One region of the Streptomyces sp. NPDC037290 genome, then DNA from elsewhere that is predicted to be linked to it. Evidence: riboswitches for the same ligand, from Rfam matches in the RefSeq annotation. Region 1 holds a riboswitch; each other region holds the start of a gene.
The links. A riboswitch is a leader RNA that binds a small molecule or an ion and turns the genes downstream of it on or off. The one in region 1 is predicted to bind cyclic di-AMP.

Region 1 (7,984 bases):
CCAAACTCGCGTCCGGCACCCCCCGAAACACCGCCGAATGCCCGTTTACCGCCAACGCGAAACCACCCGAAGATTGTCGCGCCCAGGTACCGGCGGGTACAGTCACCGCACTGCTCTGGCAGCCCCTGTTGTCGAGGCGAAAGAGAAGTTGGTGAACGACCGTCACCCGTCGGGGACCATGACCACCCCGGCTCCGGCTTCCGACGCCTCCGCCGCTCACTACGCGGCGTACGGGACGCATGAAGCCCCCTACGGCGACTTCACCACGTACGGCGGCTACGGCTCCACCGGTTTCCCGGACGGCACCGGCTCCTTCCCCACCGACCCGCTCTTCGGCAGCCTGCCCGGCCAGCAGACCACCAGCGCGTACGAGACCACGCAGTGGCAGACCGGCCAGACCCTCAACTACGACGCCTACGCGGCCCAGCACCACGCCTCCTACGACTCCGGCACCTACGACACCACCGCCTGGACGGTCCCCGCCCAGGCGACCGGCAACGACGTGAGTGGCCACTGGGACACGAGCGCCTGGCTGCAGCCCGATCAGTCCGGCGGTGCCGACCCGACCCAGCAGTGGGAGTGGGGCACCCAGACCTTCGAGACGGGCGCGTACGACGCCACCCAGTGGAACTCCGCCGCGCAGGGTGTGACGGCGCAGCCGACTGGCGAACCGTTCGATCAGCAGGCCACGGCCGCCTTCGGCCAGGTCGGCGACCCGCAGATGACCGCGGCTTTCCCACAGGCGCCGTACCAGCACGAGGCGCCGTACGAGGAGACCGCCTTCCCCGAACAGCGTTCCGGGGACGACGGGTCGGGCGGCACGGGCGAAATGCCCGCCGTGACCGGTCTCCTGGACGACCAGGAAGAGATCGCTCCGGCTCCGGTGACCCGTGCCGGAGCACGCAGCGCCGCGCGCTCCCGCCGTCGTCCTCCCGCCAAGCGCTCGGCCCTGCTCACCGTCGCTGTGCCCTCGGCCTGTGTGCTGGGGGTCGCCGGAATCGCCGCCGCCTCGGTCGGCGCCCTGACCGACGACGGTGGCAGGGACACCACGGCCTCCGCCCCGGACGCGCACGCGGTCAAGCCGTCGGTCGCCAACAGCAAGCTGGACTCCCAGCTCAGGACCCTGTCCGCCGGCGCGGACGACTTCGCCGACCGGGCGAGCCGGACGCAGGAGCGGATCGACCTCAAGAACCAGCAGGAGCTGGAGAAGAAGAAGGCCGCCGCGGAGGCCGCGCTCAAGGAGCGGCTGCGCCCGAAGTTCGTCCTGCCGGTCACGCAGAAGGGGCTCAGCGCCTACTTCGGCCAGGCGGGCGTGAACTGGATGTCGGTGCACACGGGCATCGACTTCCCCGTCGCCTACGGCACCACGGTGATGGCCGCCACCGACGGCACCGTCACCACCAAGTGGAACAGCGCCTACGGCAACATGCTGATCGTGACGGCGAAGGACGGCACGCAGACCTGGTACTGCCACCTGTCCAGCTACCGCGTCGCCTCCGGGACGGTCGTCAAGGCCGGCCAGTCGATCGCCTACTCCGGCAACTCCGGCAACTCCACCGGCCCGCACCTGCACTTCGAGGTCCGGCCCGCGGGTGGGGCGGCCATAGACCCGCTGCCGTGGCTGAGGAGCCACGGACTCGACCCCACGTAGGGACCGGGGGCCTGCGCCCCCAGTCCTCTTACAGCTTCTCCACCGGCGCGTACCGCAGCAGCAGCCGCTTCGGCTTGGCGTCGCCGAAGTCGATCGTGGCCTCCGCGTTCCCGCCCGTGCCCTTCACGGCGACGACCGTGCCGAGCCCGAACTGGTCGTGGGTGACCCGGTCCCCGACGGCCAGCGCCACCACCGGCTGCTCCGCCGTGCGCCGCGTGGCGAAGCCGGACGCGCCCGACGCCGAGGAACGCGAGCGGGTCGAGGACAGTGAGGCCGCGATCCCGGAAGCCGGGCCGGACGAGACCGGGGCCGACGCTCCCGTCCGCTTCCACTCCACGTGGGCGGGCGGGATCTCCTCCAGGAAGCGGGAGGGCGGGTTGTACGACGGCTGGCCCCAGGCGCTGCGCATCGCGGACCGCGTGAGGTAGAGCCGCTCCCGCGCGCGCGTGATCCCGACGTACGCCAGGCGCCGCTCCTCCTCCAGCTCCTTGGTCTGGCCGAGGGCGCGCATGTGCGGGAAGACGCCGTCCTCCATGCCGGTCAGGAACACGACCGGGAACTCCAGGCCCTTGGCGGTGTGCAGGGTCATCAGCGTGATGACGCCGTCGCCCTCCTCGCCGTCCGGGATCTGGTCGGAGTCGGCGACCAGGGCGACCTGCTCCAGGAAGTCGGCCAGTCCCACCGACTCACCCTCGCCGCGCTCCTGCTCGAACTCGAGGGCCACCGCCGCGAGCTCCTGGAGGTTCTCGATGCGGGTCTCGTCCTGCGGGTCGGTGGAGGCCTGCAACTCGGCGAGGTACCCGGTGCGTTCGAGCACCGCCTCCAGGACGGTGGCCGGTCCGGCGCCGGACTCGACGATCGTGCGCAGGTCCTCCATCAGCGTGTTGAACCGCTTGACCGCGTTGGTGGAGCGTGCGGCCATGCCGTACGCCTCGTCGACCCGCTTGAGGGCCTGCGGGAAGCTGATCTTCTCGCGCTGGGAGAGGGCGTCGATCATCGCCTCGGCGCGGTCGCCGATGCCGCGCTTGGGGACGTTCAGGATGCGGCGCAACGGCACCGAGTCCTCGGGGTTGGCGAGGACGCGCAGGTAGGCGAGGACGTCGCGGACCTCCTTGCGCTCGTAGAAGCGGACGCCGCCGACGACCTTGTAGGGCAGGCCGACGCGGATGAAGACCTCTTCGAAGACACGGGACTGGGCGTTGGTGCGGTAGAAGACGGCGACGTCGCCGGCCTTCGCGTCGCCCGCGTCGACCAGGCGGTCTATCTCGTCGGCGACGAACTGCGCCTCGTCGTGCTCCGTGTCGGCGACGTAGCCGGCGATCCGGGCGCCCTGGCCGGCGTTGGTCCACAGGTTCTTCGGGCGGCGGGACTCGTTGCGCTCGATGACCGCGTTGGCGGCGGACAGGATGGTCTGCGTGGAACGGTAGTTCTGCTCCAGCAGGATCGTCGTCGCGTCCGGGTAGTCCTCCTCGAACTGGAGGATGTTGCGGATCGTCGCGCCCCGGAAGGCGTAGATCGACTGGTCCGCGTCACCCACGACGCACAGCTCGGCGGGCGGGAGGTCGTCCACGCCGGGCGGGGTGCCGGCGTCTTCGGCGGCGCGCTCCACGGTGCCGACGAGTTCCCTGACCAGGGCGTACTGGGCGTGGTTGGTGTCCTGGTACTCGTCGACCAGGACGTGCCGGAAGCGGCGGCGGTAGTGCTCGGCGACGTCCGGGAAGGCGCGCAGCAGGTTGACCGTCGTCATGATCAGGTCGTCGAAGTCGAGGGCGTTGGCCTCGCGCAGCCGTGACTGGTACAGGGCGTAGGCCTGGGCGAGGGTCTTCTCGAAGCCGTCGGTGGCCTGGGCGGCGAAGTCCTCCTCGTCGATCAGCTCGTTCTTCAGGTTGCTGATCTTGGCGCTGAAGGACTTCGGCGGGAAGCGCTTGGGGTCGAGGTCCAGGTCGCGGCAGACCAGGGCCATCAGGCGCTTGGAGTCCGCGGCGTCGTAGATGGAGAACGACGACGTGAAGCCGAGCTTCTTGCTCTCCCGGCGCAGGATGCGCACGCACGCGCTGTGGAAGGTCATCACCCACATCGCGTTCGCGCGCGGGCCGACGAGCTGCTCGACGCGCTCCTTCATCTCGCCCGCGGCCTTGTTGGTGAAGGTGATCGCGAGGATCTGGCCCGGGTGCACGTGCCGCTCGGCGAGGAGGTGGGCGATGCGGTGGGTGAGCACACGGGTCTTGCCGGAGCCGGCGCCGGCGACGATGAGCAGCGGGGAGCCGGCGTGCACGACAGCGGCGCGCTGGTTGTCGTTCAGCCCCTCGAGGAGGGCCGCCGGGTCGAGCGCGGGGCGGGGGGCGCCGTCGCGGTAGTAGGCGTCCCGGTCCGGCGGCACGTCGAACTTCCCGCCGAACAGATCGTCCGGAACCGGCTCCGGAGTGTGATCGTCCTCGGGCGGCGGCGGGGGCTCCTCCCCGTGCCCGCGAGGGGGCTGGAGGTCCGCCAGGAAGCTGTCGTCAAAGAGGCTGCTCATCGCTCTACGAGTCTAGGGCGCCCCACCGACAACCGGTCGCCGTCCCGGGAAGACGGCCCCGCAGCCGAAGCGGCGAACGCCCGGCACATGGCCCTTACGCTGCGGAATCATCCGATGACGAGGATGTGAAACCGGGCTCAGATCACGAAAATGTATCGGACATATCTCGCACCAACCTTCACACTAGTCACACCAGTTGGCTAGGTTGCCTTCAGGCCGCGTGCGCGGCCTCCGCCGAGTCCGGCGCGCCCAGCACGGCGCCCGGAGCCGGGGACCCACCGATCCTGGGGTGAATCGGCCGACTCCCACCCGGGACGACGCCGTAGGGCAACCCTTCCTAACCACCGCCCGAACCCGACAGCTAACCCGGTAGGCGGCCCATTGGAAGGAGTCGCCTCCCTTGGCGTCGCACCGCAAGCCGCGCCCCGGCGGGACCACCGGAGCCGGTATCCGCACCCCCGCCCTCGCCACCGCCGCCCTCACCTCCATGGCCGTGTTCTCACAGACCGCCGAGGCCGCCCCGAGGACCGATCACGCCAAGCCGAGCCTGGAAGAGGTCGAGAAGAAGGTCGACGACCTCTACCGCCAGGCGGAGTCGGCGACCGAGAAGTACAACGGGGCCAAGGAGCGCACCGGAAAGCAGCGGAGTCGTGTCGACGCCCTGCGCGAGGAGGTCGCCCGGCGCACCGACCGCCTCAACAAGGCCCGCGAGGAACTGGGCTCCTTCGCCGCGGCCCAGTACCGCACCGGCGCCGCCGCTCCCGAAACGGCCACCTTCCTGCTGGCGAACGACCCGCAGGACTACTTCGACCAGAGCCAGCTGATGAACCGGCTGACCTCGCGGCAGAAGAGCGCGGTCGACGACTACATCGGCGAGCAGGCCGCGACCATGAAGAAGCGGCGGGAGGCCGCGGAGAGCCTGCGGACGCTGGACGCTTCGCAGCACGACCTGCAGGCCGCCAAGGCCACCGTCCAGAAGAAGCTCGCCTCCGCACGCGAGCTGTTGTCGCAGCTGACGGCCCAGGAGAAGGCGCGGCTGGCCGCCATCGAGCGGGAGAAGCAGCAGGAGGCGGCGCGCGAGGCGGTCGAGCTGGCGAAGCGGCAGGCCCAGCAGCGGTCCGACTCGCCGTCCTCCCCGTCGCCCGGCCCGTCGTCGTCCCCGTCCACGTCGTCCGGGTCCGGATCGTCCGGCTCCACGGCGTCCGGCGCGTACGACACGAAGGCCGAGAAGGCGATCGCCTTCGCCCGCGCGCAGATCGGCAAGCCGTATGTGTGGGGCGCCACCGGGCCGGACTCCTACGACTGCTCGGGCCTCACCCAGGCCGCCTGGAGGACGGCCGGCGTCACCCTTCCACGCACCACGTACGACCAGGTCGACGCGGGCACCACGGTGTCGCTGGCCGACGCGCGGCCGGGCGACCTGATCTTCTTCTACGACGACATCAGTCACGTCGGCCTCTACATAGGCAACGGCATGATGATCCACGCCCCGAAGCCGGGCGCGTACGTCCGTGAGGAGTCGGTGTACTACGGCGGAGAGTCGATCATCCACAGCGTGGTCCGCCCGGGCTGACCGAACCGGCTCTCCTCGCGCCGGCTCCCTTCGCTCCACGCGCGCGTACCGGCGTTTTCGCTCTCCACGCGCGCGTGCCCATACCGGGCACGGCCGTGCCGCTCCCTAGCATCGGGCGCATGCCCGGCATCCCAGGTCTGCGTACGTGGTGGGCGGAGCGGCCCCCCGCGGCCGGATCCGCCGTGATGGCGACCGGCATCCTGTCGGTGGGGCTGCACCTCATCGGCGCCGAGACGGTGTCCCGGGTGGCGCTCGTCCTGACCGTCGTCGGCTGGGTGGCGCTGGCCGCCGACTTCACAGTACGGCTGCTCGGCCGACCGCAGCGCTGGGTGGCCGAGGCCCGAAGTCCCGGCGCGCTCACCGCCGTCGCCGCGACCGCGGTGCTCGGCACCCGGATCTCGGGGCTGGGCGGGCAGGCCCTGGCCGAGGCCTTACTGGCGCTCGCGGCCCTGCTCTGGCCGGTGCTGCTGGTCCTGGTCGTACGGCAGTGGGGGCGGCGCATGCGGGGAGCGGTGTTCCTGTGTTGTGTGGCCACACAGGGGCTCGCCGTACTGGCCGCGACGCTCGCCGCGGCCGAGCACACGGCGTGGCTCGCACACACCGCGCTGGTGCTGTTCTGGCTGGGTCTTGTCCTCTACGGCCTCGCGCTGGCCCGCTTCGACGCACGGCAGGTGCTGGAGGGGACCGGCGACCACTGGATCGCGGGCGGGGCGCTCGCGATCTCGGCGCTGGCGGGAGCGAAACTGCTCGACGCCGGGGACGCGGGCCTGTACCTGTGGGCCGACGACGACCGCGGCGTGCTGCGCACCGTGACGGTAGCGCTGCTCGTCCTGGATCTTGCCTGGTACCTCGTGCTGCTGGTCGCGGAGGCGGTGCGGCCCCGGCGCGGCTACGACATGCTGCGGTGGGCGACGGTGTTCCCGATGGGGATGGCGGCGGCGGCGACGCTGTCGGTCGCGACCGCCGTCGGGCTCCCGTGGCTCAGCCGGCCGGGGCAGGTACTGGTGTGGGTCGCGGTGGCGGTGTGGCTGGTGGTCGCCGCCGGTGCGGTGCTCGCGGCCCGGGCCGGCGGCAGGGACGGCTGACCGTCAGGTCCACAGCACCGCGATGAAGATGTTCGCCATGGTCAGCAGGCCGACCAGCCCGAAGGCGCCCTTGTCGATCTTCTCCTCGTCGCGCTTCACGTAGACCAGTCCGAGGATCACGATCAGCAGCGCCAGCTTGACGCCGATCTTGATGGTGTTGACGTGGTGGTCGCCGGCCTGGTTGAGGCCGACCAGGACCACGCCGGTGACCAGCATGGTCAGCGCGCCGTGCAGCATCCCGGGCACGAAACGGGCCGTGCCCTGGCCCATCGCCTTCATCTGGGTGAGGAAACCGCCGAGCAGCGCGGCGATGCCGATGATGTGCAGGCCGACGAAGAGATGGATGAGTACGTCCATGGGCCCGGAGCCTAACCAGCGTGTACGGGCGCCCCGTCACCGGGCCCCGGCCACAGCGGGGGACGGAAGGCCGACGATCTTGCGAGGATGATCTTGCATATATGCGCCATAGCAGCCCGCGGTCCCACGCGCCCCGCTTTTCCTGGTTCGGTCACCACGCTGCGAGAAGGCGACGACTCCGAGCGGGCGACACGGTCGCATACGGTCGCGTCCCGATCCGTCGAGGCCAGTTCCGTACACCGCGTTACCTGCTCGTCACAGTCGGGCCTAGCGTCCTCCCCCAGGTGACCGGCTCCCTACCGCCGCCCGGGCCAGGGGCGGCCGTCGGCCACCACCGCCGAGAAGGTCCGGCGGTGACCCGCTCCCCCCTGTGCGGGCCGCCGCCGGACGTCGTACGGACCACTCGGTCGGGCCGCCCGGCTCAGACCCCTCGGTCGTACGAGTCGTACGGAAGGACGTGACGGCCAGGTGGCAGCGCACCGCAAGCCCCGACAACGTTCGATCGGGGGTCCCACGGCCCGCACGGCCGCCACACTCGCCCTCGCGGGAGCGGCCACCGCGGCGGGGTTCGACGGGACGGGCCACGCCGAGCCACAGCTGACGCCGGCACAGGTGAAGGCCAAGGTGGACGAGCTGTACCAGGAGGCCGAGGCCGCCACCGAGAAGTACGACGGCGCCAAGGAGGAGGCGGACACGGCGCAGCGGCGGCTGAACGCGCTGCGGGACGAGACCGCCCGTAAGCAGGAGAAGCTCAACTCGGCCCGGGGGGTGCTCGGTTCGTTCGCGGCGGCGCAGTACCG
Region 2 (7,984 bases), on a different contig from region 1:
TCCCGGGGCCGCGCCCGGAGGGTCATCCGCTCGGTCCACCGCGGTCGCCCGGCGGGCCGGCTGCGGCCACGCTGGACCTACGTCGGACATGCGGGAGACAAGCGGTGCGCCCAGGAGAGGTGGAGGAGAGCCAGTACGTCAGGGCGGGCGCCCGGCTCCCCGGTGACCCCGTGCCCGGCCCCGGCCCCGGCGACGAGCCCGCCCCGGTGCGGCACAGCCGCCGGCCGACCCCGCGCTCCCTCGCCCGCGCCCTGCCCGCCCTGCTGATCACGGGCGGAATCCTGTACGGCCTGCTCACCCCGAGGCAGTTCACGGCCGTCCCCTTCTTCACCGCCGCCCCGCTGGTCGCCGCGCCCCTGTCCTCGCTGCGCAGTACCGCCCTGACCGGCGCCCTGGCCGTGGCCGCCATGTACGCGGTGCACGCCCGGGGCGGCGAGCATCCGGTGGTGGCCGCCTTCACGGACGTCGTCACCGTGGCCACGGTCGCCCTGCTGGCCGTCGCGATCAACCGGGTGGTCCGCCGCGGCGACCGGCGGCTCGCCTCCGCCCGGGAGATCGCCGAGGCCGCCCAGCGGGCCGTGCTGCCCGAGCCCGCCGAGCGGATCGGCGGCTTCGAGATCGCCGCCTGCTACGAGGCGGCCCGGCGGGACGCGTTCATCGGCGGCGACCTGTACGCGGTGCAGGACACCCCGCACGGGGTCCGGCTGGTCGTCGGTGACGTGTGCGGCAAGGGAGTGGGCGCGGTCGCCGCCGTCGCCGTGGTGATCGGGGCGTTCCGGGAGGCGGCCGAGCAGGAGACCACGCTGGAGGCGGTCGCGCGGCGGCTGGAGCGGGCGCTGGCCCGCGAGGGCGCCCGGCGGGGCGGCGTCGACGCCTTCGAGGGCTTCACCACGGCCGTCCTCGCCGAACTCCCGCACGGCGACGGCGTGGTGAGGATCGTCAACCGGGGCCATCCGCCGCCGCTGCTGCTGTACGCCGACGGCACCCTGCGCGCGCTCACCGACGCCGCGCCCGCGCTGCCGCTCGGCCTGGGCGACCTGGGGACGTGGCCCGACCGGGCTCGGCAGGAGCGCTTCCCGGACGGGGCGACCCTGCTGTTCCACACCGACGGCCTGTCCGAGGCCCGGGACGCGCACGGCCGGTTCTTCGATCCCGAACGGCGGCTCGCCGGACGTGTCTTCGACGGCCCGGGCGCCCTGCTGGACCGGCTCGCCGACGAGGTGCGGCGGCACTCCGGCGGCGGGATGGCGGACGACATGGCCCTGCTCGCCGTACGGCGCCCGTGATCGTTCGTCTGTGCCGCGTGATCATCTGTACCGAGGGTGATCGGACGGCAGCCCTCCGCATAACATCTGAGTCACCATCAAAAACGCCGAGACTCCTGAACGTAGACCAACTCGCCCGCTTTGTCGCAGTCCTGACCGGTAAGTCCAGGGCGGAAAACGCTAATGATCAAGCCGAACGGCTTGGAAAGTGACCAGCAGGTCTATTAACGTTCGATAACGCAGCGCGGTCGTCCCAGCCGTCACAAGAGACGGCTCCGTGCGCACGCGCCGAATCCCGTAAGGGAACCGGGGAACCACCAACCCTGGGGTGAATCACGCGGATACCGCGGTGGAACGCCGTGAACTCACGGAGTCCACCTCCGGTATACGCGCGTAGGAGACCTTCCTGCTCCGAACCCGTCAGCTAACCCGGTAGGCGGAGGAAGGAAAGGAGCACGCCCGAGTGGCGTCCAACCCGCCTGCCCCAGAAGCCCCGTTCATGCCCGCGGGGGCCGAGCCCGACACCTTCGGCTACGGCTCCTACCGCGCCGAAGAGGGCCCGTGGGAGGAGTGGAACCCCACCGAGGACTCCGTCTCCCCGGTCCGCGGCCGGCACCGCGTCGCCAAGCAGCGCGGCGGCTTCGCGCGCAGCTCCACCGTCCTCGGCGTCGGCGTGATGGCCGCGGTCGGCGCGGGCGGCATGGCCAGCGCCAACACCGGCAAGCCGCCGGTCTCCATATCCCTGCCGGACCTGGACTCCGTCGAGCACCTCTTCGGCGACGGCTCCTCCGACGCGCACCAGGCCACCAGCACCGGGCTGAGCAACGTCGGAGCGCGCACGGACAGCGCCGAGAGCGGCAACGCCGGCGAGGCCCTGCGCAACCGGATCATGGCCCAGGCCGAGCAGCAGCAGAGCAAGGCCGACAGCAGGGCCACCGCCGCCGCGCTCGCCGCCGCCGAGAAGCAGACCGCCGACGCCGCGGCCAAGGCGGAGAAGGAGGCGGCCGCCAAGGCCGCCACCGCCAAGAAGGCGGCCGAGGCCACCGCCAAGAAGGCGGCCGAGGCCGACGCCAAGAAGGCGGCCGAGGCCAAGCGGCTGGCCGAGCTGGCCAAGCAGTACCAGCTGCCCGTCGTCTCGTACACGATCACCGGCACCTTCGGACAGCCCGGCGCCATGTGGTCCTCCGGCTACCACACCGGTCTCGACTTCGCCGCCCCCACCGGCACCCTCATCAAGGCCATCCACGGCGGCACGATCACCCAGGCCGGCTGGGCCGGCGCCTACGGCTACCGCACGGTCCTCACCCTGGACGACGGCACCGAGCTGTGGTTCTGCCACCAGTCCTCGATCAACGTCTCGGTCGGCCAGAAGGTCTCGACCGGCGAGGTCATCGGCCGCATCGGTGCCACCGGCAACGTCACCGGTCCGCACCTGCACCTGGAGGTCCACCCGAACGGCCAGGCCGCAGGCATCGACCCGGCGCCGTGGCTGCGGGACAAGGGCCTCACCCCCTGATCGTGTCACCCGTGTGAAACGCGGGAAATCAGCGCCGGCGGCGGAATGCGATCATCCGCCGCCGGTGTTGACGTGAAGCATGACTTCTCTGCGCACACTCGGTTCCTCCGACCTCGAGGTCTTCCCGCTCTCCCTGGGCGGCAACGTCTTCGGCTGGACCGCCGACGAGGAGACCTCCTTCGCCGTCCTCGACGCCTACACGGCCGCCGGCGGCAACTTCATCGACACCGCCGACGCCTACTCCGCCTGGATCGAGGGCAACAAGGGCGGTGAGTCCGAGACGATCATCGGCAAGTGGCTCAGGGCCCGCGGCAACCGCGACAGCGTGGTCATCGCCACCAAGGTCAGCCAGCACCCCGAGTACCAGGGCCTGTCCGCGGCCAACATCAAGGCCGCCGCCGACGCCTCCCTGCGTCGCCTGGACACCGACTACATCGACCTCTACTACACCCACTACGACCAGCCCGAGGTGCCGGTCGAGGAGATCATCGGCGCGCTGGACGAGCTGGTCAGGGCGGGCAAGGTCCGGCACATCGCCGCCTCCAACATCAGCCCCGAGCGCCTGCGGGCCTCCCTGGACCACTCCGCCCGCGAGGGCCTGGCCCGCTACGTCGCCCTCCAGCCCCACTACAACCTCGTCTCCCGCGCCACCTACGAGGGTCCGCTGCAGGACCTGGCCGCCCGCGAGGGCCTCTCCGCGGTGCCCTACTTCGCCCTCGCCTCGGGCTTCCTGACCGGCAAGTACCGCCCCGGCACCAAGGTCGACAGCGCCCGCGCCGGCCGCGCCCAGCAGTACGCCGACTCCGAGCGCGGCCAGAAGGTCCTGGCGGCCCTGGACGAGATCGCCGCCGCCCACGAGGCCCCCGTCGCCACGGTCGCCCTCGCCTGGCTGGCCGCCCAGCCGACGATCACGGCCCCGATCGCCTCGGCCCGCACGGTGGACCAGCTCCCGGCACTGCTGGGCGTGGCGGACCTGAAGCTGACGGAGGAGGAAGTGGCGAGCCTGACGAAGGCCTCCGCGTAGCCCACCCCTTTCCGCCGCAACGGCGAAACCGGTGGTACGGCGGACTCCGGTGGTACGGCGGACTCCGGTGGTGCCGAACCCTCCGCAACCCCCCGGGTCTACGACCGATAGGGGTTGTACGCGGGGTACGGCACCGCCGGATACCCGAACTGCGGAGCCCAGTACACCGGTGCCGGAACGCAGACCCTGGCCGCGTACTCCAGAGCCGGCCGGGCCAGCTCCCGGCGCTTCCACAGCTCGTCCAGCAGCTCCCGCTCCCGTACGACGAAGTCGGCCCCGGCCTTCCCCCTGCGCCCCCGGTGCCGCAGGGACGCCAGCGACGTCGCGTACGCCTCGTACTGCGCCACGGCCAGCGCCGCGGGGCGGCCGGCGTGGTGGCGGGCGTAGTCACGGGCCGTCCGCCGCGCCCGCATCGAGCCGAGCGCGAACGGCTCGGCGGGCCCGAGCCACCCGGCCAGTACGTACGCCGGCAGTTCCTCCCGCACGGTGCGCAGCTCCCGCTGCCGCGTCCAGATCGCGAGCCAGGTCAGCAGGGCGAACACGGGCACCATGAAGCCGCCGTAGACGGCGAAGAAGCCGAACGCGCCGAAGGTGGAGGAGCCGTTCCAGAAGGCGTGCATGCTCATCGCGAGCAGCAGCCCGCAGACTGGCAGCAGCACCCGCCGGACCCGCTGCCGCTCGGCGCAGAGGGCGGCGACGCCGAAGCCGAGGCCGGTCATGGTGGTGAAAAGGGGGTGCGCGAACGGGGACATCACGATGCGCACGAAGAAGGTGGCGGCGGTGACGGAGGCGATGCCGCTGCCGCCGGTGAGCTGGTCGGTCCCGAAGGCCGTACCCAGGTAGAGGATGTTCTCGGTGAACGCGAACCCGGTGGCGGTGATCCCGGCTATCACCACGCCGTCCACGATCCCGGTGAAGTCACGCCGGCGGAAGAGGAAGACCAGCAGCACGGCGGCGGCCTTGGCGGACTCCTCCACGATCGGCGCTATCACGGTGGCGCCGAGGGTGTCGGCACTCGCCGGATCCGCGGTGGCGGTGGCTATCCACTTGGTCGCGAAGCTGTTGGCGACGATGGCTATCAGCGCCGCCGCGCACGCGCCCCAGGCGAAGGCGAAGACCAGGTTCCGCCAGGGTCCCGGTGCCACCCGGTCCAGCCACCGGAAGGCGGCCATGAGCCACGGCACGGGCAGCACGGCCAGCCCGAGTCCGACGAGAAACCCCTCCGTACCGGTCTGTCTGCGCACCAGCGCGAGGATGACCAGCCCGGACAGCGCCAGCAGCGTGATCAGTGCGCCGTACCGCACCCACCGGCGCTGCCACCAGTGCGGGGAGGGCGGTACAAGGCCGTCGGGGCCCGGAGGGTACGTCGGAAACGCAGGACTGGTGGCCACGGCATCGACCCTAACGGTGGCGGGACGAGGGGCTGGAGCGGATTATCGGTCCCGGTGCGGTACGCGCCGGAAGAGCAGATCGTTCACCACGTGTCCCTTGTCCAGACCCTGCCCCTCGAAACGGGTCAGTGGACGGAACGGGGGACGGGCCGCGAAACCGCCGTCCGCCTGCGTGTTCTCGAAGTCGGGGTGCGCGGTGAGCACCTCCAGCATCTGCTCGGCGTACGGCTCCCAGTCGGTCGCGCAGTGCACGATCGCGCCGGGCCTCAGCCGGGTCGCGGCGAGCGTCAGGAACTCGGGCTGGATCAGCCGCCGCTTGTGGTGCCGCTTCTTGGGCCAGGGGTCCGGGAAGTACACCCGCAGTCCGGCGAGGGAGTCGGGGGCGAGCATCTCGCGGAGCAGGATGATCGCGTCCCCGTTGCCCACGCGGATGTTGGACAGGCCGTTGCGGTCGGCGAGAGCCAGCAGATTGCCCTGCCCCGGGGTGTGCACGTCGACGGCGAGGACGTCGGTGTCCGGGTCGGCGGCGGCCATCTGCGCGGTGGCCTCACCCATCCCGAACCCGATCTCGAGCACCACCGGCTTGTCGTTCCCGAACAGCTCGCCGAGGTCGATGACCTGCTGCCCGTCGATGTCGAGCCCCCACTTGGGCCACAGCCGCTGCAGCGCGTCCGCCTGCCCGGCGGTCACCCGGCTGCGCCGCGGCTGGAAACTCCGGATCCGCCGCTCGAAGTGGGATCCGGCGGGATCGGCCTTGGGCCCGTCCGGGAACCGCGGCTCCCCCTTGGACCGGGTGTGCCGGACGGACACGCCGGGGGTGTGGGGGGTCGGCGAGGGAGCTTCGGGGAGATTCAGGGACTCAGACACAGTGACACCGATTTTACCGGCGCCCACTCGGCGGACCGGGCGCCTGCCCCGGCTCGTGCGACCCGAGCATGTCCAGCACCCGGCGCCCCACCTCCCGCCCGATGGGCAGGGAGGCCGTGGCCGCGGGCGAGGGCGCGTTCAGCACGTGCACGGTCCGCGCCCCCTCTCGGATGAGGAAGTCGTCCACCAGAGTCCCGTCCCGCAACACCGCCTGCGCCCGCACCCCGGCAGGGGCCCGCACCAGGTCGTCCCCCTCCACCGCCGGCAACAGTCTGCGCACCGCCTCCAGAAACGCCCCCTTCGACAGCGAGCGGCGCAGCTCACCCGCGCCGTATCTCCAGTGCCGCCGGGCGATCGCCCACGAGCCCGGCCAGGCCACCGTCCCGGCCAGCTCCCGGGGCCGCACGACCCCCCAGCCGTACCCCTCCCGGGCCAGCGCCGGCACCGCGTTGGGGCCGATGTGCACGCCGCCGTCGATGCCCCGGGTCAGATGGACCCCGAGGAACGGGAACGCCGGATCCGGCACCGGATACACCAGCCCGCGCACCAGCTCCGGCCGCGCCAGCTCGTAGTACTCCCCGCGGAACGGCACGATCCGCACCCCGGGCTCGTCCCCGGTCAGCCGGGCCACCTCGTCGCAGTACAGCCCGGCGCAGTTCACCAGCACGCGCGCGCGCACGACGTCCCCGCCCGAGGTCAGCACGGCCACGCCCCGCTCCGGCCGACGGTCGACCCGGACGACCCGCGCCCCGTAGCGGATCTCCGCCCCCGAGGCCCGCGCCAGCTGCCGTGCGACGCCGACGAAGTCGCACACGCCGGTGGTCCCGACGTGTATGGCGGCCAGCCCGCGCACCTCGGGCTCGTACTCACCGATCTGGGCGGCGCCCAGTTCGCGCACCGGGATGCCGTTCTCCCGGCCGCGCTGCACGAGCGCGTGCAGCCGTGGCAGCTCCTCCCGCTCCGTGGCGACGATCAGCTTGCCGGTGACGGCGTGCGCGATGCCGTACTCGGCGCAGAACTTCACCATCTCGGCGGCGCCCCGCACCGCGTACCGCGCCTTGAGCGAGCCCGGGCGGTAGTAGATCCCGCTGTGGATGACCCCGCTGTTGCGCCCCGTCTGGTGCCGGGCCGGGCCCGGCTCCTTCTCCAGCACGGTCACCCGCGTGCCCGGCGCGGCCCGGGTGATCGCGTACGCCGTGGACAGCCCGACGATCCCCCCGCCGACCACGAGCACATCACAGTCGTACGCCCCGACCCGCACCTGCACCACCTCCGCCATCGATAGTGCATTGCGCCACTGACAACGCCCTCAAACGCGGGTGTGAGCGTTCTCAGGCCGGAGCCATCAGCAGCGGCCGGGCCCGCTCCCGCAGCTCCACCACCCGCGGCTCGTCCCCGTACGGCTCCAGCCGGTGCAGCAGATCCTTCACGTACTCGGTCGTGCGCGCCGACGAGATCCGCCCGGCCACCTCGACCGCCCGCACCCCCTGCTCGCACGCCGCGTCCAGGTTCCCGGACTCCAGCTCTGCGACGGCCGAGACGACCAGGCGCAGCCCGTGCGACCGCACGAACTCCTCCGTCGGCTTCGACAGCGCCTGCTCGGTGAACCGCCGCACCTGCCGGGGCGCCTTCAGGTCCCGGTAGCACTCCGCGGCATCCGCGGCGAACCGGTCATAGCCATAGAAACCAAGCCAAGAAGGATCGTTGTCACCCTCCCGGGACCGCTCGAGCCACCCCTCCGCGGCCTTCAGCGCCGCACCCGCCGCCTGGGCGTCTCCCGCACGCGCGTGTGCCCGCGCTTCCACCAGCCGGAAGAAACTCATCGTGCGCGCGGTCGCCAGTCCCCGGTTCCGCTCCAGCGCGGCCTGCGCCAGATCGACCCCCTCGTCGCCGAAGCCGCGGTACGTCGCCTGCAGCGACA
Region 3 (7,240 bases), on a different contig from region 1:
CCTGCGCCATCTTCGCGTCCAACCCGGATGAAGAGAGGACGACCTTCCCCAGCGTGACGCACTGACCTTTACACCAGGCGTGCGGCCGAGTCCGTCATGGTCGGAGTGTTTTTTTCTCTTTATAAGCAGGGTTGAGGGTCAGGGCCGGCGGCTTGAGACTCCGGAGCGGCTGGTCCTGACCTTCAATCCCGTGGCGGCGAACACGCACCGCACCGCTCCAGTTGTCGGCCCGTCGCCTTGTCCCCCCTGGGCGGCGGGCCCAAGCGGTGGTGGGAGCTCGGTGTCGTGGCGGCGGATTCGCCGATGCGGGGCGTTTCCTTGTGGTTCTGTCAAGCGCGGTCAGCTGGACCACGTCGTGCGGGAGCAACCAGCGGCGGGCTGGCTCCTGTGCTGCGCCCCGCCCGCGACCCGGTGGCTCTCGACCCTGTCCTGCCCTCCCGGCGGTACTGGGCGGCAGGCGGATGACCTCTTACAGAGATGAGGAATACGGCCGTAACAAAGGATGGCGAGCTGCGTCCTAACCAATGGGAGTGAACACGTCCAGGAGGAGCCTGGGCGTGCCGGAAGGCCACTGACCTGCAGCCACAGCGGTCGGACTATCCGAGGGCAACCCAACCGGCACCTCCCTTTTGGAGAGCCACGTCCCGAGGAGCGGTCCGTGAGCGAGACCACTTCGTCGCGGCCCGGGGATCGCTTGACGCCCGATATGCCCCCAGCGTGGCAGGAGGAACACCACACATGCAGTCCCCTCATCGACGATGCCCGTGCCTTGGACAGCGCCCTGAGGAGTTCCCCAAGCTCGCCGACGGCCAGTCAGGTCCTGTTCATCACCTGCTACGACTCCCGGGTCGTTCCGGCCCTGATCACTCGTACGACAAGGAGCTCATGGCGCAGGGCGTGGGGAACGCCGTCGGCGGCGCGCTGGGCGCGCTGCCCATCAACGTGGTGATCGTGCGCAGCGCTGCCAGTGCCCAGCCGGGGGCGAGACCAAGACGTCCAGAGTCCTGCACGGGCTGTTCGTGGCGCTGCTGCCGTTCGCGCTGGCGATGATTCCGCTGCCCGCCCTGGCAGGTGTCCTGGTACATGACGGCTGGAAGCTGATCCCGTTCCGGCAGGTCGTCTCACTGTGGCGGGAACACCGTGGAGAGGCGCTGATCCTCGTCGTATCCGCCGTCGCGATCGTCATGTGAACATGTTCGAGGGTGTGCTGATCGGTCTGGCCCTGGCGTCAAGACCGCCTGGGAAGCCTCGCACGTGAAGCTGGCGGTCGTCGACAAGGGTGCCGGACCGATCCGGGCGCACCTGTCAAGCAACGCGAACCTTCCTCCGGCTGCCGAAGATTGTCGACACGCTGGAATCCCTTCCCCAGGACCGTCCGGTGGAGGTGGATCTCTCCGGCCTCCACGACCTGGACCATGCCTGCCGTACGGCCCTGGAGAACTGGGTTGAGCGTCGAGGAGCGGTCAGTGCCGAGCCGGTCCAGATGCTGACAAGTTCCCAGTGACGCAGGCCTTTTGAAGCACCATGTGCAACGGGGCCCCGCCCCGTGAGGGGCGGGGCCCGTCTGTCCGCTGATCCGCCGGGGGATGTACGGGTCAGCGGGGGTCTGGAGGGTTGAGCAGCTGCGGAGCAGGAGGGTGTTCTGTGTACGGGAAGTCGGCAGACCGCCGGCTGCAACTGGCCCCTCACAAGTGTCGCGAGGGGCCAGACGCGTTTCCATCGCGATGGACGGGACCAGTGGCGTCCGTCGGATGGAGCGGCGGGCCGCCTCCGCCGTTCAGGCGGCGCGCTGCGAGGTAAAAGAAATCATGTAAGGAAAGCCAGGGGCAAGGCGAGAGCGGGAACTGTGTGGCCTTTCCACATAACTGTTCGGTGCACCGAACAATGGTCGTACCGGTACGAGCGGTCGTTCGTAGGGTGACTGCGGTCGCGGCGTGGCGAAGGCTCACCGGACTGCCGGGCCGGCCAGTGCGGAGACTCTGCCCCGCCCATGCGGGTGTGGTGGGGGACGCTCCTGCACAGATCCTTCGGTCTGCACGCGGAATCGGGAAGCAAGTCGGAATGCCGGGCGTGCGCAGGCAGCGCCTTTGCGTTAAGAACCGCCGATTCTGTAGACGGCATGGGCGATTGCGGACATGGTAGCGGCATGTGGATAAATCCGACCATGACGCCGGTCCCGCTCCCCGCGCGCGTGCGCACCTTCGCGGACCGGTGTGAATTCAATGCCGTCGCCTGTGTCGCGCGGCATGCGTCGAACCAGTTCGGCCCCGGCACCGTAGCCGGACTCCCCGGCCGGGAGGTGTAGCCGTGTCTTGGGACCTTCCCTCGGGCTCTCCCGGCCACAGTGGATTCACCCTTGGTGTCCTGGACGACGGTTCCATTCCCACCTATCGCAGCGGCCGCGTCCTGATCGAGCGGAACTTCACTGATTGCCCGGACCGCCGCGCGGGCAACTGGCAGGGGCCGGCTCCCGAACGCCTGCCGCAACCTGCGGCTCTCCAACCGGCCTGCACCTGCGGCTGGCGAGGCTGCTCACTCCCCTACGACCCCGATGGCGGAACGATCACCTCAGGCGCGCTCACCCGCCACGATGGCCAAGGCCTCGAGGCCCTCGGTGAATGGATGGCACACGCGAAAGCCGCCGAACACGCCGTGTCCCCGGTAGTCCCCGACTGCTACCGCTCCCGGATCGGCGAGCTTGGCGAAACCCTCGGAGAGTTGGCGGACGAGCGCCCCCGCGCAGCCCTCACCCTGATCCGCCAACTGCGCGAGCTCGCCGACCATCTTGAACCACTCGCCGTTGCCCGGGCTTTGGCATACGGCGTGGTGTGCGAGGACATCGGCGCCGACCTCGGCCAGAACAAGCAGGCCGCCCGCCAACGACGATGAAGATACTTCATTCCGTGCGGCCAACAATTGTTTTGGTCAAGAAAATGGCCCGGTCCGAGTCGACAGTGCGTGGATCGGGCAGTGGGCGGATTCAACTGGTCATCGCAGCACCTCGATCTTGGAGGTGTTGATGGGCAGGCCAGCGGGATGGATGAAGGCGCCGACGGGCAGGGCGCCGATGAAGTCGCCTGGGAAACCGTCGCTTCGCCGAGATGCAGAACGGTTGTTCTGGCGGGAGATCGCACCAAAGGGCTGACCAGCGAGGAACGCGAAGAAATCGCCTTGATGACAGCCCAGCAAGCTGGGGTTCGTGAGATCACTCGCCGGCTCGGTCGTGACCCGGCGACCATCTCCCGGGAGTTGCCAAGAGCGGCTCTCCGGCCAGGTCCACCGACCTGAGGGGACGCCAGTGCCAGGACCTCAGGCCGCAGCCTGGAAGGGCCGTAACAAGCCGCGACGAGAAGACCGCAGGTGGGCCCCGGCTTGGAGCCCGGAGTAGATCTCGAACCGGCTGAAGTTCGACTTCCCCGAATCCGGTTCACCATGCTGCTGCAACCGCCCCGATGGGACGGCTACGGTGTCGAGCCACGGGCCAGGAATGGCCCGGCCGTGGCGCCGAGGCCGTGAACGACGCGATCGCCACCACGATCACCACGCTGCCCGAGCAACTGCGCCGCTCGCTGATCTGGGACGGCGGCAAGGAGCTGGGCCAGCACACCCAACTGAGCGTCGGCACCGGGCTGGAGGGGTACTTCGCCGACCCGCGCAGCCCCTGCAACGGGGCACCAACGAGAACACGAATGGCCTCTTGCGCCAGTACTTTCCCAAAGGAACAGACGTGCCGCGATGGGACGCCGACGAGCTGTTGCTCACGCTCTCAACAGCAGACCCCGGAAAACGCTCGGTTTGAAGACGCCTGCTGAAGCCCGTGTTCCCACACATCAGAGTGAAGGCTCACTTAATGCTGTGAGAGATAGATCTCAGAAGCCCTGATCGTTTTTGGCGTTCCGGGAATTGCGTGTTTACGGTCGTGACTGCTCACCATCGTGAGCCTCGGCTGCCGCAACGCCGAATCCTGCCAGCGGTTGCCCGGGAACAGTCGTCGCGTCAAGCGCCGTGGGCAGGAGCGGGAGACCCAAGGTAAGTGCCGGACCTGGCGGTTGACGCCGGTACCGGCTGGGGGTGAAGCCGCACCTCGCGAGAGCGAGTGCGCGGCCGGGCAACTCAACCGGCCCGAACCCGGCAGCTCACTTCGCAGGCGTCGGTGAGGGGATCGATCCATGCTGTTATCCGGCAAGGGCAAGCGCCGCCGTCCGTCCAAGGCCATCCGCGTCATCGCTCTCGTCGGCGTGACCGGCGCCGCCGTCGCCGCCCCGCTGATGGCGGCCGGCAACGCCTCCGCCGCCACCGCCTCCGAGTGGGACGCCGTTGCCCAGTGCGAGTCCGGCGGCAACTGGTCCATCAACACCGGCAACGGCTTCTACGGCGGCCTGCAATTCACCAACTCCACCTGGGTCGCGTACGGCGGTACCGCCTACGCCGCGCGTGCCGACCTCGCCAGCGAGGCGCAGCAGATAGCCGTCGCCGAGAAGGTCCTCGCGGGCCAGGGCAAGGGTGCCTGGCCGGTCTGCGGGACAGGTCTGTCGAGCACCTCGTACTCCGTCGGCTCCGCGTCGGCAGAAACCAGCGCCCGCGAGAACACTGACACCGGTTCCGGAGAAACCAGCGCCCGCGAGAGCACTCGTGCCGGTTCCGACGAGAGCACTGGTACCCATTCCGGCGAAGGCGCGAGCACAGGCTCCAGCGCCACCACCCGCTCCACGGACCAGCGGGTCACCTCTCACGGTTCGGGCGAGTACAAGGTCGTCAAGGGCGACACGCTCAGCTCCATCGCCGTCAAGCACCGCGTGGCCGGCGGCTGGAAGGAACTGTTCGAGCTGAACAAGGGCATCGTCGCGGACGCGAACCTCATCTTCCCGGGTCAGCAGCTCCGACTGGGCAAGTAGGCCAACGCCGGGTCTTCGCCCTGCCATGACGTTCGGTGGGTGGTGCTGTAGCTCATCCACCGGGGCGTCAGCTCCCCGAGGGGCCGGTTCGGCTGTGTTAGCCTAGAAGACTGAAGAATGTCCGAAATATTCGTTTCATGGAGCATGGCGCCGGGTCGACACGCGAGAGTCCGGTGTCGCGCCACACTGCAACAACGCCATTGAGCGAGCCCTTCGAGATCTGACAGCCGGACCGCGCGCAGAGACTGCTCGACTCCGGCACCTCCTTGTGGGCAGGGCGCGTCATGCGGATGCCTCGCGGATCACACGACACAGATGCACCGCCTCCGAGATCCGCAAGGGGGAAAGATGAGTTTTTCTCGTTCCGCTCTCACCATCGCCGCATTAGCCGCCTTATCGCTGGGGACCACAGGCGCCCTGACGCCCGCCTCCGCCGCTGCCACCACCACACCGCAGAAGGTTTGTGGCGGGAAGGGGTACAAGACCGTGAATTCTGCTCCCGTCGGCTCGCTCGGCACCGTCTATCTGACGTACAACTCCTCGAACGGCAAGAACTGCGTCGCGACCATCCGCAACAAGGCGGGCGCCGCGCTGGCCATGTCCGCGTGGGTCTACGTCACCGACACCGACAAGGGCGCCCAGGACTACGGTCGGTACACGCTGTTCGCGGGGCCGGCCGGCGTCCACGGCGAGGGCCATTGCGTCGACTGGGGTGGCAACATCGACAAGGTGTTCGTCCAGGTGACCGGCTCCAACTGCTCCGCGCTGAAGGAACACCGGGTCACCTTCACCCGTTGACCTGCCCCTCCATGTCCGGCCGCCGCATCGGTCCCTACGTCAGCGCCGGACAACAGCGCGCCCGGTCATCCCTCTGCATGTTCAGCCACGTAACTGTGGCGCGGTCACGGCAGGCCGGCGATGGAAACACCGCTGAGAACGGACCAGGTTTCAACACGTTCACGCCCCCAGCGGCTGAACTGCCTTCCGCCGTTGACCACGCGGCCGGTCTACTGATCGTGCCCCGTCTGCATCACAGGGGTGCGTGGGCGGGGCATCGGTCGGGGTGGACAGTCAGACGCAAGGGCCCACCCCGACTTCCCTGCGCAACGAAGGGCTCCGGTACGTCGTCTTTCGACGCTCTCCTGCTGACTGTGAGACAGGGCATTCGAAAGGGATGGGGCTTTCGATCGCTCGGTACGGTGGAGGCAGATATGACCAGGAGGCACCTACGTGAGACAGCAGCCGATGCCCAGGACAGACGCGGCAAGGGCGTCGGCGCAGTTCTTTCCGTGGCGGGGATGATGTTCGATCCTCTTGCCGTCGATGGCACGAGGCAAGCCACGCTGCCAGGACAAGCGCCGGCGATCTGCCTCGCGGGTTGTGACGAGGACCCGTCGGAGACCAACATTGTTCGCGGTATCGACTGAATATCGGCCTCGGCAGCCTGCGGGACTCGCAGGGCGGGGAAGCCCGGCCAAGGCCCCTTGCGGAGAGCGTTGACCGGCATTGCACCTTCTCACCGGCGGCGCCCTGCTCATCTTCCCGTGCGCGGGCCCCTGGTCGGATCATGCCCGGACGATGGTGGGGCGCGTTCCGCAGCGCAGGCGCGTCCGCACCGCATGCCGTCGGGGTCGCCGGACGTTCGGCCGGAAACCGAGTCCGGCGATCCCGTTCGGGCGTGGGAACCCTGTCGGTCAGTCACGGCTGGCAACCGACAATTGCACCAGGCCGATCTGGCACTGCCTGAACGACTCGTGCCCTCGTCCGCGGTCGTTGAGCCCACCAATGCCGGCAGACGGGTGCGGGTTCGTGCGGCATGCTTTTGCCTCGGCGGGCCGCACCAGCGGCACCCGACGGCGTGGAGGACCTTATCCGCTTGGAAAGTCTGAGAGCCCGCCGGCGAGGTACTCGATCCAGTTGCTCTCGTGGGTACGTCAGCCGTGCCTCGTGTCGACGCTGTGGTCCTGTTCTCCTCATCCGGTTTCCGAGACGCTTACGCGGCAGGCGTTCGGGGTGCGAGCGACGTACCCACCGAGTGCGCGGCTGTGCACGGGTGTGCGCCGCACACCAGGGGGTGGCCACGTTGTGCGTCTGCGTTCCGAGCACACACGCTTACGTTTGTCCGGGCGATTCGGTTGGCTGGCTGGAAAGGATGGCTATCAGCAACCCGTGACAAGGAGAGGCGCAACCATGAATGACCCCCTTACCGTTGCCGAAATCTTATCCACCTGCCGGCATGCCCCGTGCGGCCAAACGGAATGGGAGCCCCCTCGGACCGACATGCTCAGCCGCTCCGCAGTACGCCGTATGCTGCGTTCCTTATCGACGGCGAAGACTCATGGGAA

Region 2: it holds a riboswitch for cyclic di-AMP, as region 1 does, so the genes downstream of both, ACZ7HQ_RS26115 (M23 family metallopeptidase) here and ACZ7HQ_RS36475 (C40 family peptidase) in region 1, are expected to answer to the same signal.
Region 3: it holds a riboswitch for cyclic di-AMP, as region 1 does, so the genes downstream of both, ACZ7HQ_RS44225 (transglycosylase family protein) here and ACZ7HQ_RS36475 (C40 family peptidase) in region 1, are expected to answer to the same signal.

Annotation. Positions count from the first base shown of each region.
Region 1 covers NZ_JBVJVZ010000017.1:124,601-132,584, forward strand. Annotated here, with positions in the region: gene ACZ7HQ_RS36465 (M23 family metallopeptidase) at 152-1,651, shown strand; gene pcrA (DNA helicase PcrA) at 1,680-4,169, opposite strand; cyclic di-AMP (ydaO/yuaA leader) riboswitch at 4,406-4,562, shown strand; gene ACZ7HQ_RS36475 (C40 family peptidase) at 4,570-5,742, shown strand; gene ACZ7HQ_RS36480 (tellurite resistance/C4-dicarboxylate transporter family protein) at 5,862-6,827, shown strand; gene ACZ7HQ_RS36485 (hypothetical protein) at 6,831-7,184, opposite strand; gene ACZ7HQ_RS36490 (C40 family peptidase) at 7,653-7,984, shown strand, end outside.
Region 2 covers NZ_JBVJVZ010000007.1:382,788-390,771, forward strand. Annotated here, with positions in the region: gene ACZ7HQ_RS26110 (PP2C family protein-serine/threonine phosphatase) at 105-1,286, shown strand; cyclic di-AMP (ydaO/yuaA leader) riboswitch at 1,542-1,719, shown strand; gene ACZ7HQ_RS26115 (M23 family metallopeptidase) at 1,729-2,781, shown strand; gene ACZ7HQ_RS26120 (aldo/keto reductase) at 2,861-3,805, shown strand; gene ACZ7HQ_RS26125 (PrsW family intramembrane metalloprotease) at 3,904-5,196, opposite strand; gene trmB (tRNA (guanosine(46)-N7)-methyltransferase TrmB) at 5,239-6,063, opposite strand; gene lhgO (L-2-hydroxyglutarate oxidase) at 6,077-7,333, opposite strand; gene ACZ7HQ_RS26140 (MFS transporter) at 7,395-7,984, opposite strand, start outside.
Region 3 covers NZ_JBVJVZ010000067.1:224-7,463, forward strand. Annotated here, with positions in the region: partial or broken gene ACZ7HQ_RS44210 (SulP family inorganic anion transporter) at 856-1,504, shown strand; gene ACZ7HQ_RS44215 (hypothetical protein) at 2,308-2,889, shown strand; partial or broken gene ACZ7HQ_RS44220 (IS30 family transposase) at 3,041-3,882, shown strand; cyclic di-AMP (ydaO/yuaA leader) riboswitch at 4,025-4,165, shown strand; gene ACZ7HQ_RS44225 (transglycosylase family protein) at 4,170-4,895, shown strand; gene ACZ7HQ_RS44230 (spore-associated protein) at 5,244-5,693, shown strand; gene ACZ7HQ_RS44235 (hypothetical protein) at 6,107-6,322, shown strand.